DNA from 2 places in the Paenibacillus phoenicis genome. Region 1 is predicted to be linked to the other one. Evidence: predicted binding sites of a transcription regulator. Region 1 holds the regulator's gene; the other holds the start of a gene.

Region 1 (11,693 bases):
CCCCGCCGCCCGCGGTTTCGCTTGAGCAAGTCCGAGGAATCGGCGATATGCTGAAGCTCCTCCAGTACGAACTCCGGAATGACAATCGTTCCTTCGATAAAGCCGGTTTTACAGATGTCGGCAATTCGTCCGTCGATAATCACGCTCGTATCCAAAATTTTGTGTTCCTCTGCCCAGCGCTCCTCTTCCGGAGCGGGAGCCCCCCATTTACCGGACTTCCAAAGCGAGGACAGCTCTTCCTTCTTCGCCAGCCCAACGTAGAGCCCAATGTAGCCAAACAGCGCCGATACCGCGAATTGCGCCATGCTCTCCAGCGTGCCGAGCCAGGACAGCAGGGGGTAGACCATTAAGGAAAGAAGAAGTCCCGCAGTCAAACCGGCCGCACCGGCAGCCATTTCATTCATCGGGATCCGCGTTAAAGCGGCAATCCATGTTTTTACTTTGGAAGAAACGACGTCTGCAGCCATAGAGAACAGGAACAAGAACAGTAGCGCACCAGCCGCAGCCCAGATCAAATTAGCTGCGATCGGGTTCATTTCGCGAAACCAGTCGCTCGCAGCCCCCGGTAACACACCGGACAAGCCGCCGGTCGTATAACCGAACCAGGCCCCGCATAAACCAGCTAGAATCATCGAGTATTTTTTCAGCACGTCTCTCTTCACCTCCTGAATAAGTATCTTCTTTAGCCAGTATGAACCAATTTCAGAGCACCTAATCCTGGACCCTCACTTTTTTCCAAAAAAGTACCAACGAAAATCCAAATGCACCCCATAACGATGGGATTTCAGGTTGATCTTGAAGGAAAAGGTGGAATATAATGAATTCAATTCATAATATTGAGGTGGATGGAAAATGAGCGCACCAAGCCTACAGTCTTTTCAAGACCAAGTTTCTGAACTGTTGCTCCGTCACCGCAGCCTGTTGGATGTCTTGTCAAAGATGGGACAAACCAACGCCGCTGCCGTCCGTTCCGTGACCAAATCCGTAACCGAATGCGGTTGCATCGAGCTGCACGCCACCAAACAAGACTTCGAGCCAGGCATGAATTTGCAGCAAGCGAAAGAAACAATCGCCAAGCACGTCCATGGTGAGCTGTGCGAAAATTGCCGGGATGTCATTACTAATGAGCTTGGACGCAACCTTTTCTATATGTCCGCCCTTTGCAATTTGCTGGATATTAACATGGAAGAGATCGTGGAGCGCGAATCGCAAAAATGCGCCACGCTGGGTTTTTTTAACTTATCGTAAGCGTATCTTGTACTTAGGTAATGGGGAAAATGCATCGTAAGAGGAAATCAAAAAGGCATCGATCCTTTCCGCCCGCGGGAGATCCATGCCTTTTTTCTTATTGGTGGGGTTGTTTGGTTGTTCTCATCGTTTGGGACGATACGCTTCTTGAGCATCATTGTCTTCATCGTCCTGATGTTTGCGGCGAAGCAGCCGGTTGATGTTCTGCCGAAGACCGTATGCCGCGTAAATGACCAATGGGATAAAAATCAACTTGGCTGTCTGATCCGGAAATACGACGGCGATCACCACCGCAAAAATCACAACCAGCGGCGTATACAGGATGGTTCTCTTTGGTAAGCCGATCTTTTTGAAATTCGGATATCTTACCGTGCTAATCATCAAATACGATAACAGAATCATGGATACCACAAAGTATGGTGCCGAAATTTCCCGGTAAAACAGCGACAGTGTTGCCAGAACCCCGCCTGCAGCCGGAATCGGCAACCCGATGAAATAGCCCGGAGCCCCCTTCTGAACGTTAAACCGGGCCAGCCGCAACGCCCCGCACATCGGGAAGATGATCGTGACTGCCCAAGCGACGCCGGAAGGAAGGCTGTGAAAAGAAATCATGTACATAATCAGTGCTGGAGCCAAACCAAATGATATCAGATCCGATAAAGAATCGAGCTCTTTGCCGAACTCGCTTTGAGCGTTCAGCGCACGGGCGACCCGTCCGTCTAAACCATCGAGCAGCATAGCGACAATTACCATAATGGCGGCCAAGCTAAATCGGCCTTCCATTGCCAGCAAAATCGCCAGCATTCCGAGAACCAAGTTACCTAATGTAAAAAGGTTCGGAAGGGATTTTGTAATCATCTCTTCACCTCGAGTAGATATTCCTGAACCATTCATTGATGATAGGTGATTTAGATTTGTCTGTCAATGAACACCTGTTCCTGCAAGCGTTTGAGCCCCTCTTTGATGGAGCGTGCCCGCACCTCGCCGATCCCGTCGACTTCATCCAGCTCCTCGATGCTGGCCATCATCACATTTGGTAAGCGGCCAAACCGTTCGACCAGATTGTGAATAATGACATTGGGCAAACGGGGAATTTTATTCAACACGCGATATCCCCGCGGTGAGATCAACTCCTCCGAAGTCGCGGCGGAAGAAGGATAACCCAAGAGCTTCGTGATATGGTTATCATCCAGCAGCTCATCGTCGGTGGAGCGTTTCAGCCCCATAATAATTTCTCGGATCGCTTCGTCGGAGTCTTCTTTGGCATAGTCTTTATACAGCAGCCAAGCCTCTTCCTCCATGTTGCTGACCAGTTCCTCCATCTGCATGCTGATCAGACGTCCCTCGGTCCCCAATTCGTTGATGAACCGTTTGATCTCCATCTTGATCCGGATGACCATTTCCACCCGTTGAATGACGTTGATCACCTCTGGCAAGGATACAAGCTCCTCAAATTCGGAGGCCGTCAGGTTCGTTAAGGCTTGATTCAGAACGGAGCGGTACTTCTCCAACGTCTGAATCGCTTGGTTCGCCTTGGTCAGGATCACGCCGATTTCCTTCAGGGCATACCGTAATCCCCCTTGATACAGCGTGATAATGTTCCGGCGCTGGGAGATGGAGACGACCAGCTTGCCGGTCTGTTTGGCCACCCGTTCGGCCGTACGGTGCCGGATCCCTGTCTCCGAGGAAGCGATCGAGGAGTCGGGGATAAGTTGAGTATTGGCATACAGGATTCGCTTCAAGTCTTCGCTAAGGATAATGGCTCCGTCCATTTTGGCCAGCTCATAGAGATAGTTCGGCGAGAAATCACAGTTGATGGAGAAGCCGCCCTCAACGACTTCCATGACCTCCGGGCTGTAACCAACAACAATCAGACCACCGGTTTTGGCCCGTAACACGTTTTCGAGTCCGTCACGAAAAGCCGTTCCCGGTGCGACAAGTTTCAGCAATTCGTTCATTTTCTCTGCATGGGTAGTTTCCTTCATCATCTAATGCCCCCTAATCTAACGCAACAGCTAGCGCATCTGCAACGGTATTTACACCTATTAATTGGATCCCTTGCGGACCTTTCCACCCTTTCATGCTCTTCTCCGGCAAAATGACTCGTTTAAAGCCCAGCTTGGCCGCTTCCTTCACGCGTTGCTCCGCCCGGGAAACTGCCCGCACTTCGCCGGTCAAACCAACTTCTCCAAAGAACACGTCATACGGCTTCGTTGGGATGTCGCGGAAGCTTGAAGCTACACTTACCGCGATGGCCAGATCGACCGCCGGTTCATCCAGCTTCACCCCGCCGGCCAGGTTGACGTAAGCGTCCTGATTTTGCAGGAACATCCCCATTCGCTTCTCAAGGACGGCGATAATCAGGTTCATCCGCTGATAGTCTACCCCCGTGGCCATCCGTCTTGGCGAAGGAAAATGGGTGGCTGAAATCAAGGCCTGCAGCTCGACCAGCATCGGGCGCGTCCCCTCCATGCTGGCAACGACAGTGGAGCCCGCCACGCCGAGCGGCCGTTCGGATAGAAACAGCTCCGACGGATTTGCCACCTCCGCCAGGCCGGATTCGTTCATTTCAAAAATGCCAATTTCGTTAGTCGAACCAAAGCGGTTCTTCACGGCCCGAAGCAGCCGATAGGAATGATGCCGTTCGCCTTCGAAATACAACACGCAATCGACCATATGCTCCAGCAGACGCGGTCCTGCGATCGCCCCTTCCTTGGTCACGTGACCGACCAGCACCGTGGCAATGCCTTGCCCTTTGGCAATCCGCATAAACCTTGCAGTACATTCCCGCACCTGTGATACACTTCCGGGAGCGCTGGTAACCTCCGGCAAGTAAACCGTCTGGATCGAATCGATCACCAGGAAATTCGGTTTGACCTGTTCGATCGCTTCTTCGATCCCGTCCATGCTGCTTTCGCACAAGACGAACAGTTCCGCAGACAAGGTTCCCAACCGTTCCGCCCGTAACTTCGTCTGGCGGACGGATTCCTCCCCTGAGATATACAAGACTCTCAGGCCGCTGCGCGCCATTTCATGCGAGGTCTGCAGCAACAGGGTCGATTTCCCGATACCGGGATCTCCCCCAACCAGGACCAGCGAGCCCGGCACGACACCGCCGCCAAGCACCCGGTTTAATTCCCCGATGCCCGTTTGAATTCGCGGTTCTTTGCCGCTCTCTATATTTATGATCGATTCCGGCTTTTCTTTCGCATGAAAAATCCCGGAAGTCATTCCCTGCGTTTTGACGGGTTTCTCCACTTCTTCTACCATGGAGTTCCAAGCGCCGCAGCCCGGGCATTTTCCATACCATTTGGGCGATTCATAACCGCAATCGGAGCAAAAAAACTTATGTTTTACTTTAACCATTTATCTCTCCTTCTCGCCTCTGCAATATTTTACAGACTTAGCAGACACCGTATCGTTAGGGTTACTAAAATTTTACCACCCTTTCGCTTTGATCGAAAGCTATGAGACCACGGCCGCCATGGCGGCAGGATTTAAAAAAGGCAGCCCCAAAGCATCGCTTTGGAAGCTGCCTTTCACTTATTTCATCGGCTTTAACGTTACGGATTTGTAGAATTTAACTACATTTTTTTACACAAGTTACGCATTTTTGATGAACGTTCCCGTACGTTCGACCTTCAGTTCACCATTTTCTTCGTCAATCGTCAACGAGTCGCCTTTCTTCACGTTGCCGGTCAGCAGTTCTTCGGACAGGCGGTCTTCGATATGCTTCTGAATTGCCCGGCGGAGCGGACGTGCGCCATACGCAGGATCGTAGCCCACCTTCGCCAGGAACGCCTTCGCCCGATCAGTCAGCGTAAAGTCGACATCGTATTCGCGCAGGCGTTTACGCAGTTCTTCGGACATCAGTGTGACGATTTGACCGATATGCGCTTCCTCGAGCGAATGGAAGACGATAATTTCGTCGATCCGGTTCAGGAACTCCGGACGGAAGCTCTTCTTCAGCTCTTCCATCACTTTGTCCTTCATGTTGTCGTAATCCGCACCCGCATCTTGAACCGCGGTGAAACCGAGCCGCGTATTGCGTTTGATCGCTTCGGCACCAACATTCGAGGTCAGGATGATCAGCGTGTTGCGGAAATCGACCACACGGCCCTTGGAGTCGGTCAACCGGCCGTCTTCCAGCACTTGCAGCAGAATATTAAACACTTCCGGATGCGCCTTCTCGATTTCGTCCAGCAGGACAACGGAATACGGTTTGCGGCGCACTTTCTCGGTCAGCTGGCCGCCTTCTTCATATCCGACATATCCTGGAGGTGCGCCAACGAGACGGGCTGTGGAGTGTTTCTCCATGTACTCGGACATGTCGATCCGGATCACGGCGTTCTCGTCGCCAAACATCGCTTCGGCAAGTGCGCGAGCCAGCTCGGTTTTACCTACCCCGGTTGGACCCAGGAAGATAAAGGAGCCCATCGGACGCTTCGGATCCTTGAGTCCTGCACGTGCCCGGCGGATCGCCCGGCTGACCGCCTTCACGGCTTCCTCTTGCCCGATGACACGCTCATGCAGGATTTTCTCCATATTGAGCAAGCGTTCGGTTTCCTCTTCCTTCAGCTTGTTAACCGGAATTCCCGTCCAGCTGGCAACGACTTGGGCGATATCCTCCGGCGTAACTTCGGAATCGGTGCGTCCTTGTTTTTCTTTCCATTGGTTCTTCGTCGTGTCGAGCTCTTCGCGAATCTTCTGTTCTGTATCACGAAGCGCCGCCGCTTTCTCGAATTCCTGGCTTTGCACCGCCGCGTCTTTCTCCTTGCGGATGTCCTCCAGGCGGCTTTCCAGCTGTTTCAGATTCGGCGGTACCGTGTACGAGTTGAGCCTTACTTTAGACCCCGCCTCGTCGATCAGGTCGATCGCTTTGTCCGGCAGGAAGCGGTCTTGGATGTAACGGTCGGACAATTTGACCGCTTGCTCGATCGCCTCGTCGGTGATTTTCACGCGATGGTGCGCTTCATAGCGATCACGCAGCCCGTGCAGGATTTGGATCGCTTCTTCGACCGACGGCTGATCCACCGTGATCGGTTGGAAACGACGTTCCAGCGCGGCGTCTTTTTCAATATATTTCCGGTATTCATCCAGCGTGGTTGCGCCGATGCATTGCAGCTCGCCGCGAGCCAGCGCCGGCTTCAAGATGTTCGAAGCGTCGATCGCGCCTTCTGCACCGCCCGCTCCAATCAGCGTATGCAGCTCGTCGATAAAGAGGATGATATTCCCGGCTTGGCGAATTTCGTCCATGATCTTTTTCAAGCGGTCCTCAAACTCACCGCGGTATTTCGTCCCCGCAACGACGGAGCCCATATCCAACGTCATGACGCGTTTGTCACGCAGCGTCTCCGGAATTTCGTTGTTGATGATCTTTTGCGCGAGACCTTCAGCGATGGCTGTTTTCCCGACGCCGGGTTCCCCGATCAGCACCGGATTGTTCTTCGTCCGGCGGCTCAACACCTGGATCACCCGTTCGATTTCTTTGCTGCGGCCGATCACCGGATCCAAATTGCCCTCTTTAGCCGCAGCTGTCAAGTCGCGGGCCAAGCTGTCCAACGTTGGGGTATTCACGTTCGTTGGGGTGCCGTGATGGCTGGATACGGCCTCACTGCTGCCCAGTAGCTGCAGCACTTGCTGGCGCGCTTTGTTCAAGCTGATGCCAAGGTTGTTCAGGACGCGGGCCGCTACGCCTTCCCCTTCACGAATCAGGCCGAGCAAAATATGCTCTGTCCCAACATACGTATGGCCGAGTTTACGCGCTTCATCCATGGACAGCTCGATCACTTTCTTGGCACGCGGTGTATAAGCGATATTGGTCGGTTGCTCTTGTCCGCGGCCGATCAGCGTTTCCACTTCATCCTGTATTTTCTCAAGTCCCAGACCCAATCCGATCAGTGCCTTGGCGGCGATGCCTTCGCCTTCACGGATCAGGCCGAGCAGTACGTGTTCTGTACCGATATTGTTATGTCCGAGTCTTACGGCTTCTTCTTGAGCTAGTGCCAACACCTTCTGCGCACGCTCCGTAAATCTTCCAAACATCATCTTCTCCTACACCTCCATAGTTGGTACTACCCGTTATTTTCCCATTCGTTCCCGAATGAGTTTGGCGCGGTACATATCCCGTTCCCCCGGGGACATGCTGCTGCTAAATTTCTTCTGCAAAAAACCGGGCTGCGTCATGACGTTCAATTCATTTAGCGCTTGAGTTGATACGCCTTCGATTAACCCTAAGTCAACGCCGAGCCGGACATCCGACAGCCGCTGGGCGGCTTCCTTCGAGTCGATGATGTACGCCTGGGACAAAATCCCGTAGGAGCGCATCACCCGGTCCATCATGCGCAGCCGCGATTCGCTGATCAGCTTCTCACGCGCCGTCTTCTCATGCTGAATGATCTGCAGAACCACGCCGTATAAATTTTCGATGATCTCAGCTTCGCTTTGTCCTAGTGTAATCTGATTTGAGATTTGAAACAAGTTACCCATCGCTTCGCTGCCTTCGCCGTAGATCCCGCGAACAGTTAAGCCGACCTGCGATACCGCAGATAAAATCCGCCCGATCTGCTGCGTCAGCACCAGTGCCGGCAAATGCATCATGACCGAAGCACGAAGTCCGGTTCCTACATTCGTCGGACAGCTGGTTAAGTATCCGCGCCGGTCGTCGAAGGCATAATCCACATGGGATTCGAAAATGTCGTCGATTGCCGTCGCTTTTTCCCAAGCCTCTTGGACCTGGAGCCCCGGATATAAACACTGGATGCGCAAATGATCCTCTTCGTTCACCATAATGCTCAGGCTCTCATCTTCGCTGATGAAGACCGCTCCATTTCTGGAGTCATTCGCCAGGTTCGGACTGATCAAATGCTTCTCAACCAGTACTCGTTTATCCAATTCATCCAAGTCTGCAAGAAGCACCGGGTATAGCTTGCCGTGAGCCTGGAGTGCTTTATCGCTTAGAACCCCCTGCAGAAGCTTCAGCACCTCTTCCGATTGCGTGTTGGTGGCCAACATCGGGAAGGGATGGTGCAGGATGTTGCGGGCGATCCGTACCCGGCTGCTCATAACGATATCGGACTCTTTCCCTTTGCGGCTCATCCATTCGCTCAGCGGCTGTTCGGTAAATCGGAGATTGGTCACCCTACATCCCTCCTACTCTGCAGATAAGTTCTTCTCAAGCTCGCGAATTTGGTCCCGCAGCGCTGCTGCCACCTCGAACTCCTCTTGGAGGATCCGGTATTGCAGCTCACGGCGAAGATCATCGAGCTTACGTTTTACTTGAATATGACCGCCGATCCGTTTCGGCACCTTCCCGACATGAACGGTATTGCCGTGGACCTTCTTAAACAGCGGATCCAGACGATCATTAAAATATTTGTAACAAGAACTGCACCCAAAACGCCCGATTTTGCTGAACTGGGAATACGTCATACCGCATTCTTCGCAGCGCAGATGTTCTGGTGTGCTGTGCCCGGAAATCTGACCTTTGGTCGCCGGGCCTAAATCAAGGAAGCCCGACAGCAGGTTATGAATCGAAAAGCCGCCCGAGGTGCCGGGAATCAGCTCCCCTTTTTCCCTGGCGCAGGTTTCACAGAAGTGAAACTCCGTCTTCTCACCATTCACGATTTTCGTAAAATGCAAGGTTGCCGGGCGTTTGCCGCATTCTTGGCATTGCATCGCACGTCCCTCCTTACGGGATAGACTAAGACAGCAGATCCTTAAACCTGTATTTGTGTTACATCATGCTGTTAACTCAACAATGAGATTAACATCGCTCGCATCATTCTTGCCCGGATCTGGTCGCGATACGGCAGTTTCACTGCCAGCACATCGCGGGATATCGCCGAGCGCATCATTGCGGCCTCCCGAGGGGTCAAAATACGGGCTTCCTCCAGGCGATAAATCAATCCTTCCGCCGCAGATTGCCCGATCTCTTCCCCAATCGTTTCATGCAAGTGGGTGTGCAGCGATGATGGTCCCGGCAGTTGAAGGCGCCGAATCCGAACATAACCGCCACCGCCGCGCTTGCTCTCGACCAGGTACCCTTTCTCCAGAGTAAAACGGGTGCTGATGACATAGTTTATTTGCGACGGCACGCAGGAAAATTGGTCGGCAAGTTCGTTACGTTGAATCTCTATAATCCCCTCAGGACTTTCATGCAAAATACTCTTGAGATATTTTTCGATAATATCGGAGATATTACGCATCACTCATCCTCCATTATTCCATACGTGTATCTCATGTTGCGGTTTGACACCATTAAGTCGTCAAGAACGGATGCGCGTCTCGGCCTAGAGGCACATCGCAATCATTAAGAACGGTTGCTTGTGATCATGGCCTTAGAAGCACATATCATCGTCAAGAACGGATGCTGGCCGCTTGCTATGACATAAGATGCTTGTCGCGTCGAATTGGTCATGGCCCGCGAGGCACATCGCATCATCAAGAACGGACGCTGTCATGGCCTAAGAGCATCGCACCGGATGCAGGTAATCACCTATAGGGCGCACTGTGATCCGGTTCTGTTCTGTTGACTTTGACTTTCTTTGACTTTATAAACATTATACCATAATTTGATGATTTGCCAAGAGGGGCTACAGTTTCAGTTCCAGTGTGGACTTTACGATTACAAAATATTCGTGCTAAAGCGTATGAGAACACAGCCCAGTTGGTGCCTTTAGCACAGCGTGTCCTTCATCTTCAGGCGATTCCTGCAAAAATACAGTTATTTTGCGGGGGAGTGGCCGTTTTGCCTGGAATGCCTGCAAAAGTGCAGGCTTTTGGGGCCGATTTGCTCGAATTGACCTAAATCGAGAAAAATAACTGCACTTTTGCAGGCTTTGACCGAGAAATCGAGATTTCTCCGAAAAAAACTGTACTTTTGCAGGTTTCCAGCTCGGGGCAAGCACAAGTCAAACACAAAAAGAGCACCACCGGATCATCGGCAGTGCTCTTTCTTCTTTGCTTGGCAGCGTCCTACTCTCCCAGGACCCTTCGGTCCAAGTACCATCGGCGCTGGAGGGCTTAACGGTCGTGTTCGGGATGGGAACGAGTGGAACCCCTCCGCCATTGCCACCAAACATGATTTTTGCGCTGCTTTTACTTCCGCGCTTTCCGCTTCAGCAAAAGATCAAACCTTATAAAAGGCGTGCAGCTAAAAATCGGTTCAAGGTTTAATCCTTGAAAACTGGATACGAAACTAGATTTGCATTTTATTTTTTGGATAAGCCCTCGACCGATTAGTACCTGTCAGCTCCATGCCTTACGGCACTTCCACCTCAGGCCTATCAACCTTGTCGTCTTCAAGGGGTCTTACATACGGGGAAATCTCATCTTGAGGGGGGCTTCACGCTTAGATGCTTTCAGCGCTTATCCCGTCCGCACTTAGCTACCCAGCTGTGCTCCTGGCGGAACAACTGGTACACCAGCGGTGCGTCCATCCCGGTCCTCTCGTACTAAGGACAGCTCCTCTCAAATTTCCTACGCCCACGACAGATAGGGACCGAACTGTCTCACGACGTTCTGAACCCAGCTCGCGTACCGCTTTAATGGGCGAACAGCCCAACCCTTGGGACCTACTTCAGCCCCAGGATGCGATGAGCCGACATCGAGGTGCCAAACCTCCCCGTCGATGTGGACTCTTGGGGGAGATAAGCCTGTTATCCCCAGGGTAGCTTTTATCCGTTGAGCGATGGCCCTTCCATGCGGTACCACCGGATCACTAAGCCCGACTTTCGTCCCTGCTCGACTTGTCAGTCTCGCAGTCAAGCTCCCTTCTGCCTTTGCACTCTTCGAATGATTTCCAACCATTCTGAGGGAACCTTGGGGCGCCTCCGTTACTCTTTAGGAGGCGACCGCCCCAGTCAAACTGCCCACCTGACACTGTCCCCGTACCGGATCACGGCACCAGGTTAGAACCTAGATACGATCAGGGTGGTATCCCAACGGCGCCTCCACCGAAGCTGGCGCTCCGGCTTCCTAGGCTCCCACCTATCCTGTACAAATCGTATCCAAGTCCAATATCAAGCTGCAGTAAAGCTCCATGGGGTCTTTCCGTCTTGTCGCGGGTAACCTGCATCTTCACAGGTATTAAAATTTCACCGGATCTCTCGTTGAGACAGCGCCCAAGTCGTTACGCCATTCGTGCGGGTCAGAATTTACCTGACAAGGAATTTCGCTACCTTAGGACCGTTATAGTTACGGCCGCCGTTTACTGGGGCTTCGGTTCACAGCTTCGGGCTAAACCCTAACCGCTCCCCTTAACCTTCCAGCACCGGGCAGGCGTCAGCCCGTATACTTCGCCTTGCGGCTTCGCACAGACCTGTGTTTTTGCTAAACAGTCGCTTGGGCCTTTTCACTGCGGCCCCCTCGGGCTATTCACCCTACCGAGGCACCCCTTCTCCCGAAGTTACGGGGTCATTTTGCCGAGTTCCTTAACGAGAGTT
Region 2 (11,693 bases), 850 kb from region 1:
ATATTCTCGATTTCTATCAGGCCCTGGGCCTTCAGGAGATCTGTTTCGGCACGCAACACACGCTCCGTCATGTCCAGCGAATTCGCCAAGGTTCTACGGCCAATGACATCAGACAACATGATCTGGTGAAGTATGGTGTACCTTTTCTTGAGAATGTCCATGAGATCAGGAAGAAGCTGCTTTTGAATCTCTAATATGTTTCGCATGCTTTCCACTCCTGCAAGCTTCGTCTTCTCTCTCCATCTCCTGGCCTTAAAATGTCCCGGGATAACTTTTTAAGTCCCACTGTTATTTTACTCAATAATCTCCTTAGTTGCAAGCCTGACGTCCGTATCATTTACTTTCTTCCGAGCAGTTATACCCCTAGGCGCAAAGAATCCCGTAAGATCCTGACATTTGGATCAGAGAGTTGTCGAAAATAGGCCTGCTGTGTCTCAGCAAAATTGCGGATGGCGGCAAAGCAGATCGGTTGTTTTCATAGAAAAAAAGACCCTCCCGCATAGGGAGAGCCTCGTCTACTTATTCCTCGTTTCTCAATTTCTCAATTGGTCAGTCGGATCGACAAAGCGCTTTTTGATTCCATCCGGAAACTCGGCAGCTCGGTTCCCCGGAGACGCAAGCGAACATCAGAGGCCTGCTCGCCGTCATTAAACAATACGACCCCAATCGAATCGTCCGTATTGCGGAACGCGACGGAACGTATCGAAGGCTGTCCCGACTCGGCGGCGATTCTTACGGCCTTCGGACGGATCACTTTGCTGAAATGGGCCAGTGCATAGTAGTCCAGCGTATACTCGAGCTCGCGGGTCTGCTGGTTCACTGTCACGATCCCGCGGCAGGTGCTGCGGCCAAAGCCTGGTACAGTCGGACCATTTTGCTCATCCAAAGCCATATTCCAGAGCACCAATGATTGGCTGTGATTTCGCAATATCTCGATTCCCGTCCGCATAACATTGGAGAACGCCGGTTCAAACGCCGGAATCCATTCCCCGCCAGAGCCTTCGGTAAAATGAACCTCTTTGCCCGGGAAGGCCTCCTTCACTTGGCTTTGCGCCGAGGCTACCCCTCCATACCAGTGCCACGCTACTCCGTCGACCGCTTCGGCCGCTTCCTTCAGCACAGTCAGCGGATAATCCGGCCGATCCCAGTTATGGTCATACGCCAAAATCTTCGTGGACAAGCCATGCTTCACAAAAGCCGGCTTCAGATAATTTTTCACGAAATCGGTCTGCATCTCAGCCGTCATCAGCATCCCCGGATAATGTCCCGGCACATAAAGCGGTTCGTTCTGCGGCGTCACCGCATATATGGATAAACCGTGCTTGGCGTAAGACTCGATATAACGGACAAAGTAGTTCGCGTACGCTTCGTAATACTCCTTCTTCAGTTCCCCGCCGATCATTGAACCGCTGGTTTTCATCCATCCCGGTGCGCTCCAGGGGGAGCCAAACAGCTTGATGGACGGATTTAAGGCCAGCGCTTCTTTTAAGAGCGGAATGACATCGACTTCGTCGTGACGAATCGAGAACCGCTGCATTTCCGGATCGGACTCACCTTCGGGCAAATCGTTGTAGCTATAGAAGAACCGGGCATAATCCGAGGCCCCCATCGGGTTGCGCAGCACGGATAAGCCAATTCCCTCCTCCGGGTCAAACAGCTTCTTCATCAAGGAAGAACGCTGCTCTTCAGGAAGCACCTGATGAATCAGATAGGCGGCCGAATCGGTAAAAGACGCTCCAAACCCATCCATCGTCTGATAGTTGACGCTTTCGTCTAATCGGACCTCGACATCCCCGGCATCGGAATCCGCCGGCCTCAGCTGTTCCTCCGTTGTACGGACGAAGAGTGATTTTTCTCCAGTGGAATAATAAATGTCAAGCTCACGCATGCTGTTTCCCTCCACTTCGATTAATGGCCACGGTTTACTGGAGGCCGAGTTTTTCTTTATTGGCTTTCATTTTCTCCGTACGGATTTGCACGATTTTATCCCAACCGTTGTCCTCAAGGAACTTCTTGTAATTGTTGAGCGTGCTCTCGAATTCTTCGTCGCTCTTGGCGCGGATCAAGCTGACCATCGTCGTGTTCCAAGTGGTGTTAATCGCCGTCAAAGAGCGAGCTTCCGGAGATCCGGCATCCGGGTTGATATTTTCAAGGACGAAGTGAGGGTACAGCTTTCCTTTGCCCCACTCTTGCATTTGCTTGATGGAATCCGGGAAAGCATCGGCGCTGAGCGCTTTGTGACGGTCATGGCCAAAGAACATGAATTCGCCCATGCGGTATTCCTTCTTGAATTTATCGGCATCCTTTTGCTGCAGCTCTTTCACTTCTGGTGTGAATTGCACCGTTCCGTCCGCATTCTTCGTGTAGGTCTCGCCTTCGATGCCGTAGTTCATCAGCATTTGGCCTTCTTCATCCAACAGGTACGTGAAAATTTGGATCGCCTTCGCCGGGTCCTTGCATTGCTTCGTGATAAAGCTGATCATCCAGCCGGTAATCCCGGATTGGTTCAGCTTTGGCGTGTTGCCCACCGTGCTTTGCGGTCCGTCGATCGCCAGGTAGGCTTGATTCGGATGAGCGGTGGCGAAGATTTGCAAGTTGCCGCCTTGCTGCGGCGTTCCGTCCAGCAATATCGTGGCGTATTTGCCGGCTTTCACTTTCTCTTCAAAAGCAGGGCCGTCATCGGCAAAGCTGTCGTCACTGATATTTCCCGCGCGGTGCACTTCATTTAACGTCTTGAGCCAGGTCAGATAATCCTCGTCCAAATTACGGTTGTAGAACTCGCCGTTCTCCGTTTCCAGCGGAACGCCCAGGAAGTCTTGGAACACATCCCCCAAGGAGCCCGTCCCCTCGCCAATTGAGTTAAATCCAAACGGAATCAGATCCGGGAATTGGGTTTTAATCTGCTGCATCACATTTTTGAATTCCTCAGGCGTACCGATCTTAGGCTGACCCAGCGCTTCGTACACGTCTTTGCGGATCACAAAAGCCGTCTTCGCTGGAATGTTACCGCTGTCATAATCGGCCTGCGTGTTGGAGTAGTTCGGGTAACCGTACGTGTTGCCGTCCGCTTGCTTAAACCAGTTGAGCGTATCTTGCGCGGCGACTTTGTTGAAATAAGGGTCGTATTTCTCCGCCAGCTCGTTCAGCGGCAAGGCCCAGGAAGAAGCCTTCTGCACAACGGCCGAATTGGAATCGAACACAGTAATCAAGTCCGGCATGTCGCTTCCGGCAAAAAACGTATTCAGCTTGGTATCGTCGCCGGTAATAAATTTGATATCAATATTCAAATCTTCCTTGATCTTCTTCGTGACCACATCATTGCCGAAATCGGTATTCCACCAATCGGCGTTCACGTACCAGGTCAGCTGGGTTGGCTCTTCTTTCTTGTCCAGCTTCCATGCCGGCGTGTTCGGGTCCAAGGTATACCGATCTTCCAAGGATACCTCTGTTGCGGCCTTCGAACCGCCGCCGGAGCCGCCGCAGCCGGTAACGATCAGCGCAGCGGTGAGCAGTGCAGCGCATGCGGTCATCCCTTTTCTTGCAAGACTTTTGTTCAACTTAAGCATTCGTTGTACCCTCCTTTTTTTGTAAGAAGCACAGCTAGTCCAACTCGCACATCAAGCCTAGCGTTTCATGCGGATGCGTTACTCCTTCACCGCCCCCAGCATCATGCCCGAGATGAAGTATCTTTGTAACAATGGATAAATCACAACAATCGGCAAAGTCGTAATCACAATTGTTGCGAGTTGAACTCCTTTGGTTGTCGTTTCAATGACGACGGAACCCGCGATGTTCTGCATCGATTGGGTCTGGGACTGTACGATGATTTCGTACAGCTTCATTTGCAGCGGGTACAGGTATTCATCTGTGATGTACAACTTGGTTGTCATAAAGTCATTCCACTGACTTACCCCGTTGAACAAAGCGATGGTAGCCAAGGCCGGCATCGATAACGGGATAAAGATCTTCAAGAAGATTCTCCAGTCGCCGGCACCGTCAATCTTGGCCGATTCCTCCAGGGAATCCGGCACATTGCGGAAGAAATTCATCAAGATCACGACATCGTAATAACTGAACAAAGCCGGAATGATATACACCCAGAAGCTGTTCAGCAGCCCCAGGGATTTAATCAGTAAGTACGTCGGGATCATACCGCCCGAGAAGAACATCGTAATGACGCCCATCGTCACGTACAGCTTGCGGCCGCGTACATTGTTCTTGCTGAGACCGTAGCCAATCATCGCGCAGAAGAAGACGTGGGTCACAACGCCGATGACTGTCTTGAGGACGGAGATCAGGAACGACTGCCAAATCGTATCGTCCCGAAACACCGCCTGGTAGTTCTCCAGAGAAAACTCTTTAGGCCAGAAGACAAACCCTCCTTCGGCAAGAGCTCGTCCCGAACTGAAGGAAGAAACGATGACATTCCAGAGTGGAATCACAATAATGATCGTAAATAAGATCAGGATCACAGCATTCGCCGTATCAAAGATTCTGCTGTCGAGATCCTGTTTGAGCACCTTTCGATTCATGGCTGCTGCTCCTTCCTTACAGGACAGATTGATTATCGTTGAGTTTGCTGGTCACCTTATTCGCCAGCACCAACAAAATGACCGATACAACCGAAACCCCAAGTCCGACGGCAGTCGCGTAGGAGAAGTCCCCTTGCGTCATCCCCATCCGGTATACGTAGGAGTTGATGACCTCGGCCTTTTCGCGGTTCTGAGAATTCATCAGCACCAAGGTCTGGTCCAGGTTGGAACCCAGCAGGCCGCTGATGGTCAGAATCAGGTTCAAGCTAATAATCATCCGCATGTTGGGCAGCGTGATGTTCCAAATTTGCCGGAGCCGGCTCGCCCCGTCGATCTTCGCGGCTTCATAATAAGTCGGGTCGATCTTGGCCATGATGGCGAGGTACAGGATCGTTCCCCAGCCCGCCTCTTTCCAAACATCCGACAGCACCGCGATCCACCAATACTTGCCCGGATCAAGCAGAATGTTCTGAGGCTTCGAGATCAAGCCCAAGTCCAGCAGCATCTGGTTGAACATCCCGGTGGTCGAGAACCAGGTGATGAGCATCCCGCCGAGCACGATCCAGGACAAAAAGTGCGGCAGGTACGAGATCGTCTGCACGATTTTTTTAAACCGGCCCATCCCGACCTCATAGATCATAATCGCGAGAATAATCGGGATCACAAAACCGATGGCCAGCTTCAGGAAGCTGATCCCCAGCGTATTCACCACGGATTCCCAGAAGTATTTGTCGGTGGCGATAATTTTGAAGTTGTCCAAACCTACCCATGGAGCGGAGCTTAACGTATCGATGACCGTATAATTTTTGAAAGCGATCGTAAGTCCGTAGATGGGAATGTAGCAAAAAATAATCATAAAAATGATGCCCGGCCAGATCATCGACTGGATTTCCCACTGCCTGCCGAAATCGATAAAGAACTGCTTCATTCTTAATCCCATCGGCTTTTTGGCTGACGCAGCTGACTTCGCCATTTTGCGCTCCTCTCTTTATCCCGTATGGATAAAAACGTTTTTATTTTCGTCAACAGAACCCCTGTAGTTAACCGCTTACATTTTCCGCTGAGCTCAAGATCAGCTTCGTCTCCGCTTCTCTTAGCTTAAACGAACATGACTTGAGCCTCGCACGATCAGTTCCCCGTCCAGCTTCTGCACCTTCCCCTGCTCCTGCTTCTTAATCATGTTCACCAGATGATTGACCGCCAAGATCCCTTGTCTGGCGATCGGATTGCGAACCGTGGTCAGGGGCGGCGTAAAATACTGGGCAATATCAATATCGTCAAACCCTACGACGCTGATGTCCCTTGGAACCTCGAGGCCGTACGAACGTAACGCTTTAATACAACCAATGGCGCTCAAATCGTTGCCGGCCAGAATCGCGTCCGGCACTTTGCCCGGATGCTTATGAATAAACGCCCGAATCGCATTGTAGGTACTCTCTTCCTCAAAATACCCCTGCACAATAAAATCCTCATCAATCGGCAGCTGATGCTCCCGCAAGGCCGCGAGATATCCCTCTTTCCGCTGTACGCTGTCGTACATCGTATCAACGCCGGAAATGTAGGCGATTTTCTTATGGCCCAGGCTGATCAGGTATTTGGTCGCTTCATAAGCGGACGCATACGAATTAAAAATCACGGTCCCCATCGTTTCCTTCTGAATCACCCGATCCAGAAATACCGCCTTGATCTTGTCCTTCTCCATCATCGCGATATCTTGGTCATCGACCCGCAATTCTTCGTAGATGATCACGCCATCCACCCGGCGGCCCATGATATTGCTGATAATCGTTTGCTTATCGGCGGTAACCATGACATGCAAACCGTATCCCAGCCGCTCGCTCTCGCGCGCCATCGACTCCACCAAAATGTAAAAATAAGGTCCGGATACACTCGTCGTAAAAAAACCAAGCATATTCGTCTTCTTCGACTTGAGCTGCTTCCCGTTTAAGTTCGGTACGTAATTGAGCTGCTTGGCGACCTTCAGCACATGGGATTTGGTCTCCGGATTCAACACATCCACATCGTTGAGCGCGTTGGATACCGTAGAGATGGAAACCCCTGCTGCTTTGGCTACATCCTTAATGGTGACTTTCCCCATCCCTGATTACACCCTTGTCTATAAAAACGTTTTTATATATTCCTCAAGTTATCATAGAAACGCTTTCATGACAATCCCTATTTTATTTGGATCTACACCTTGCGTTTTGAGACAAAATGTCATATAATCTATTTTGTTCGCTAAATTTGCGCCCGTGGTCCAATGGATATGACGTAGGCCTCCGGAGCCTGAGATCGAGGTTCGATTCCTCGCGGGCGCGCCATATCGCCATATATTGCACATTCAAAGTCCTGTGACACAAGTCTTCTGGACTTTTTTATTACCTTGAGTTTGACTTTCTTTGACTTTCTCAAATAAATTGTTTATGATGAGATTAATCCCCATCATTTCCGTCAATTCTTAGATTGATGGAAACGATGAATCCCAAACCATTCCATTCGACGGGGCGTTCCAGTTGAACAGCCTAAATTTAAGGAGGTTTTATCGGTGAGTTATATTCCTATGGTCGTAGAACAAAGCAACCGCGGCGAACGCGCTTATGACATTTATTCCCGTCTGCTCAAAGACCGGATTATTTTCCTGGGCTCCCAGGTAAACGATGTTGTTGCCAACTCCATCATTGCCCAGATGCTGTTTCTGGACGCGGAAGATCCAACCAAGGACATCCACCTATACATTAACAGCCCTGGCGGTTCCATTACGGCCGGCATGGCGATTTATGATACGATGCAATTTATCAAGGCGGACGTCTCCACGATTTGCGTTGGGCTGGCCGCTTCGATGGGCGCCTTCCTGTTGAACGCAGGTGCGCCGGGGAAACGTTATGCGCTGCCAAACAGCGAAATCATGATCCATCAACCGCTCGGCGGAGCGGAAGGTCAAGCGACGGACATCGAGATCCGCGCCCGCCGTATCCTCAAGATGCGCGATAAACTGAACCGAATCCTCTCGGAACGCACCGGCCAACCGCTGGAACGGATCGAGAAGGACACCGACCGCGACTACTTCATGAGCGCGGCAGAAGCGAAGGAATACGGCTTGATCGACCAAGTCATCGAGAAAGTGAATCCGGCCAAAGCTTAAGGCTATACAGAAAAGGCTGCTCTTCGAACAGAAAGTGCTGTTCGAGGAGCGGCCTTTCTTGTTATATTTATCTTTAAATAACTTAACGAGAGAGTTCAAAAGGTCAGAATAGCAAGCTACAGGCACACACCTCGAGATAGCCCTTCTGCTCTAACGCTGATGAGAAGCGCTATGTTGGCAAAATTGGCGTGCCCGCGGCTCTAACGACGCTGAGAAGCACTATTTCGACGCAAGTGCTTATTTTCAGGCGGATATTTGGTAAATAAGCATTCTGGCAAGCGTTATACTTTCAACATCGTGATTTTGGCGGGTATAAGGTCGGTGGTAAGCGTTAGAAGGATGACTTTTTGAACGACTTTTTTAAAGGAGCGAACCGGGAGATGGAACAAAGAAAAAAATTGTATGAAGTAAGCCGTACGTTGGCGGATGTCGCCATGGGCAAAGCCAAAGCCGATTTGGTGGTTAAGGGCGGCACCTTAGTCAACGTCTATACCGGAGAGCTGCTGCCGAATACGGACGTCGCGGTTGCCGAAGGGCGTATCGCCTTCGTAGGGGACGCCGCGCACACGATCGGCGAGAACACCGTTGTGATCGATGCGGCAGGCCGCCACATCGTTCCCGGGCTCCTGGACGGGCATATGCACGTGGAGAGCACCATGCTGTCGGTGGCTGAGTTCGCCAAGGCTGCGCTTCCCAAAGGAACGACCGGTATTTTTATGGACCCGCATGAAATCGCCAACGTGTTTGGAGCGGAGGGCGTGCGCTGGATGCATGAGGAGGGCCAAGGATTGCCGCTTAAGGTGTATACTACATTCCCTTCCTGTGTACCGGCCACCGATCATTTGGAGGATGCCGGAGCGTCGCTGGACACCCGCGATATCGCCGACGGGATGACCTGGGACGGCGTCGAGGGGCTGGGCGAGGTCATGAACTTCCCCGGCGTCGTATACGGAGACCCGAAAATGCTCGGCGAAATCCAAGCCACAATGGAAGCAGGCAAAACCGTCACCGGACATTTTCCGAGTGACGACGAGCGCATGCTTCAGGCCTACCTGGCCTCGGGTGTGACTTCCTGTCATGAGACCGTAACCCGGGAGCAAGGGCTCGCCAAGCTGCGCCTCGGGATGCACCTGATGATCCGCGAGGGCTCAGCATGGCATGACGTCAAGGAAGTGATCAAGGTGGTCACCGAAGATAAGGTGAATACCTCGAACATTATGCTCGTCACCGACGATGTGTATCCGCAAACCTTGATTGAGCAAGGCCACATGAACCATGTCGTGCGCCGGGCGATTGAAGAGGGCGTCGATCAGGTTACCGCGATCCAGATGGGAACCATCAATACGGCGCGGTACTTCAAGGTCGACGGCGACGTGGGCGGCATTGCGCCGGGCAAATGCGCGGACCTGCTGCTGATCGGCGACCTGCGGCGGATGGAGCCGTCGACCGTGATCGCCGACGGCAAGGTCGCCTACGACGCCGGGCAGCTCCGCGTCCCGTTCCCGGCGTACCCGTACCCGGCGCAGGCGCGCGCTTCGGTGAAATTGGCGCGTCCGCTGACCGCCGACGATTTCCTCTACCGCAGCGCCAGCGCCAAGACGGAAACGACGATCCACGTCGTCGACGTGATCGAGAACAGCGCCCGCACGGCGAAGGGAACGGCAACCGTTCCGGTTGACGGGAAGGGAGTCGTGCGTCCGGCCGTCGAGCAGGACATCGCCACACTGGCCTGCATCGACCGCCACCGCGGTTCCGGCGAGCTGTCCCTCGCCTTCGCGCGCGGCTTTGGACTCAAGCAGGGGGCTGTAGCCTCTACCGTTGCGCATGACAGTCACAATCTCATCGTCATGGGTACGAATCCCGAGGACATGGCGTTTGCTGCGAATGAGCTGGCGAAGCTGGGCGGCGGCATGATCGCTGTCCTGGATGGCCAAGTGCTCGCCGCCGTGCCGATGGCCATCGCCGGTCTGATGTCCGACCAGCCGCTGGAGACGGTGGTCGCCCAGGTGAAAGAGCTCGAAGCCGCCTGGAAGCAGCTCGGCTGCCAACTGAACGCGCCGTTCATGACGTTTTCTCTGATTGCCTTGCCGGTCATTCCGGAGCTGCGTATCACCAACCGCGGTCTAGCGGACGTGAACGAGTTCAAGCTCGTGCCCGTGGAAGTCGGTTAAGCCGCATGCATGTAAATAACCCGCCGAGAAAGTGAACCCTTTCTGGCGGGTTTTGTTTTACTCCATACCGGAGTCGCTCGCACCTACAAATGAGGGTGCAGCTCTTCCACCGACTCACGCCGAACCAGCTTCGTATCCAGCAGAACTAGCTCCCCGCCGGCCGGCGGCCCCTCGATCAGCTCGAGGATTTTGCGCGCGCCCATCCGGCTGAGTTGCTCAATGGGCCGCTTCACCGTTGTCAGCGGCGGATTCGTATAGTGCGAGAAGCCGATGTCGTCAAAGCCAACGACCGAGACGTCCGCCGGAATCCGCAATCCCGCCTCCGCCGCGGCCTTCATCGCACCGATGGCCATGTCGTCGTTGCAGCAGAACACCGCAGTTGGCCGCTCCGGCAGCGCCAGCAACCGGTGCATCGCCAGATAACCGCTCTCCACGTCGTAGCGGCCCTCGACGAGCCATTCCTCCCTTACCGCCAGGCCAGCATCCTTCATGGCTCGCAAATACCCTTCCTTGCGCTCCTGCGTCGACTTGTAGCCGGCGATCCCCTCCACCAGGCCAATGCGTGTATGCCCACGGCCCGCCAAGTATTGCGTCAACTCGTAAGCTCCTGCCCGGTCATTGGACACGAAATTAACGATGGTCGAGTCACCCGCATTCCGGTTCAGCACGACCAAAGGAATCCCCTGCTCTCGCACATGGCGAATAAACGTGTCGTCACGCTCACTTTGGCTCATGAGCAGAATGCCGTCGAACCGTCGCCGATGGATCGAGCTAAAGTCCTCAAAATCGTCGATCCCCCGCAGAAACAAGTTGTACTGGACACCAACCTCCTGACTCACACCGCGGATGGCCTCTGCCAGGAAACTGGAGGACGTCCCTTGAACCATACTCGTAAAAAACAATCCAATCGTATGCGAACGCTGCAGCACCAAACTTTTGGCGTTATAGTTCGGCACGTAGTTCAGCTGCTCAGCGATCTCCATAATCTTGCGTTTGGTCTCCTCTTTAATCAGCGGGCTGTTGTTCAGCGCCCGGGAAACCGTCATATGCGAGACATTCGCCAGCTTGGCGATGTCTTTGATCGTAGCGGACATACAGCAGCGTCAATCCTTTCTATGCCTCGGGAAAAGCAAAATACCGCTTGGCATTGCCATAGCAAATATCCGTCACGATCCGGCCCAGCAGATCATAGTCCTCCGGCGCCTCGCCGCGCTCCACCCAATCGCCAAGCACGTCGCATAAGAGGCGGCGGAAATATTCGTGCCGCGTATACGACAGGAAGCTGCGGGAGTCCGTCAGCATCCCGATGAACTGCGACAACACGCCAAAATTGGCTAGCGTGTGCATTTGCTGGATCATGCCGTCTTTGTTGTCATTAAACCACCAAGCGGTGCCAAATTGAATTTTACCAGGTACGCCGCCGCCCTGGAAGCTGCCCATCATGCTGGCGAGCGCCCAATAATCGTTAGGGTTCAGTGAATACAGGATCGTCTTTGGCAGCCCGCCGTCCTGCTCGATCGCGTCCAGCAACCGGGCCAGCGCTTCGGCCAGAGGCCCGTCGTTAATCGCATCATAACCCGTATCCGGACCCAGCCGTTGAAACATGGCCGTATTCGTGTTCCGTAACGCATGAATATGCAGCTGCATCGCCCAGCCGCGGGCAGCGTATTCCTTGCCCAGGAACACCATCGTATACGATTTGTATTTCCGTTCCTCCTCCGGCGTTACCGAACCTTGGCTCAGCGCCTTCGCGAAGATCACCTCCACTTCCTCCAGCGTCGCTTTCTCGTATTCCAGTGTATCCAGCGCGTGGTCAGATACGCGGCCGCCGATCTCATGGAAGAAGTC

The links. Region 1 encodes CtsR, which represses protease genes until heat stress. Its sites were predicted from a motif close to ATGGTCAATAAAGGTCAAACA; they were not measured.
Region 2: clpP (ATP-dependent Clp endopeptidase proteolytic subunit ClpP) is a predicted target of CtsR. The motif match lies at 6,919-6,939, and genes of this name have one in related genera.

Annotation. Positions count from the first base shown of each region.
Region 1 is NZ_JAYERP010000001.1:3,120,257-3,131,949, forward strand. Features, by position in the region: gene U9M73_RS14960 (PIN/TRAM domain-containing protein) at 1-650, opposite strand, end outside; gene U9M73_RS14965 (nucleoside triphosphate pyrophosphohydrolase family protein) at 853-1,248, shown strand; gene pssA (CDP-diacylglycerol--serine O-phosphatidyltransferase) at 1,372-2,106, opposite strand; gene disA (DNA integrity scanning diadenylate cyclase DisA) at 2,157-3,233, opposite strand; gene radA (DNA repair protein RadA) at 3,247-4,614, opposite strand; gene clpC (ATP-dependent protease ATP-binding subunit ClpC) at 4,852-7,296, opposite strand; gene mcsB (protein-arginine kinase McsB) at 7,330-8,388, opposite strand; gene mcsA (protein-arginine kinase activator protein McsA) at 8,401-8,925, opposite strand; gene U9M73_RS15000 (CtsR family transcriptional regulator) at 8,997-9,455, opposite strand; rRNA gene rrf (5S ribosomal RNA) at 10,212-10,328, opposite strand; rRNA gene U9M73_RS15010 (23S ribosomal RNA) at 10,468-11,693, opposite strand, start outside.
Region 2 is NZ_JAYERP010000001.1:3,966,676-3,978,368, reverse strand. Features, by position in the region: gene U9M73_RS18910 (sugar-binding transcriptional regulator) at 1-206, opposite strand, end outside; gene U9M73_RS18905 (glycoside hydrolase family 30 protein) at 542-1,888, opposite strand; gene U9M73_RS18900 (type 2 periplasmic-binding domain-containing protein) at 1,923-3,566, opposite strand; gene U9M73_RS18895 (carbohydrate ABC transporter permease) at 3,645-4,532, opposite strand; gene U9M73_RS18890 (ABC transporter permease) at 4,549-5,505, opposite strand; gene U9M73_RS18885 (LacI family DNA-binding transcriptional regulator) at 5,626-6,630, opposite strand; tRNA gene U9M73_RS18880 (tRNA-Arg) at 6,779-6,853, shown strand; gene clpP (ATP-dependent Clp endopeptidase proteolytic subunit ClpP) at 7,078-7,674, shown strand; gene ade (adenine deaminase) at 8,055-9,845, shown strand; gene U9M73_RS18865 (LacI family DNA-binding transcriptional regulator) at 9,929-10,939, opposite strand; gene uxaC (glucuronate isomerase) at 10,959-11,693, opposite strand, start outside.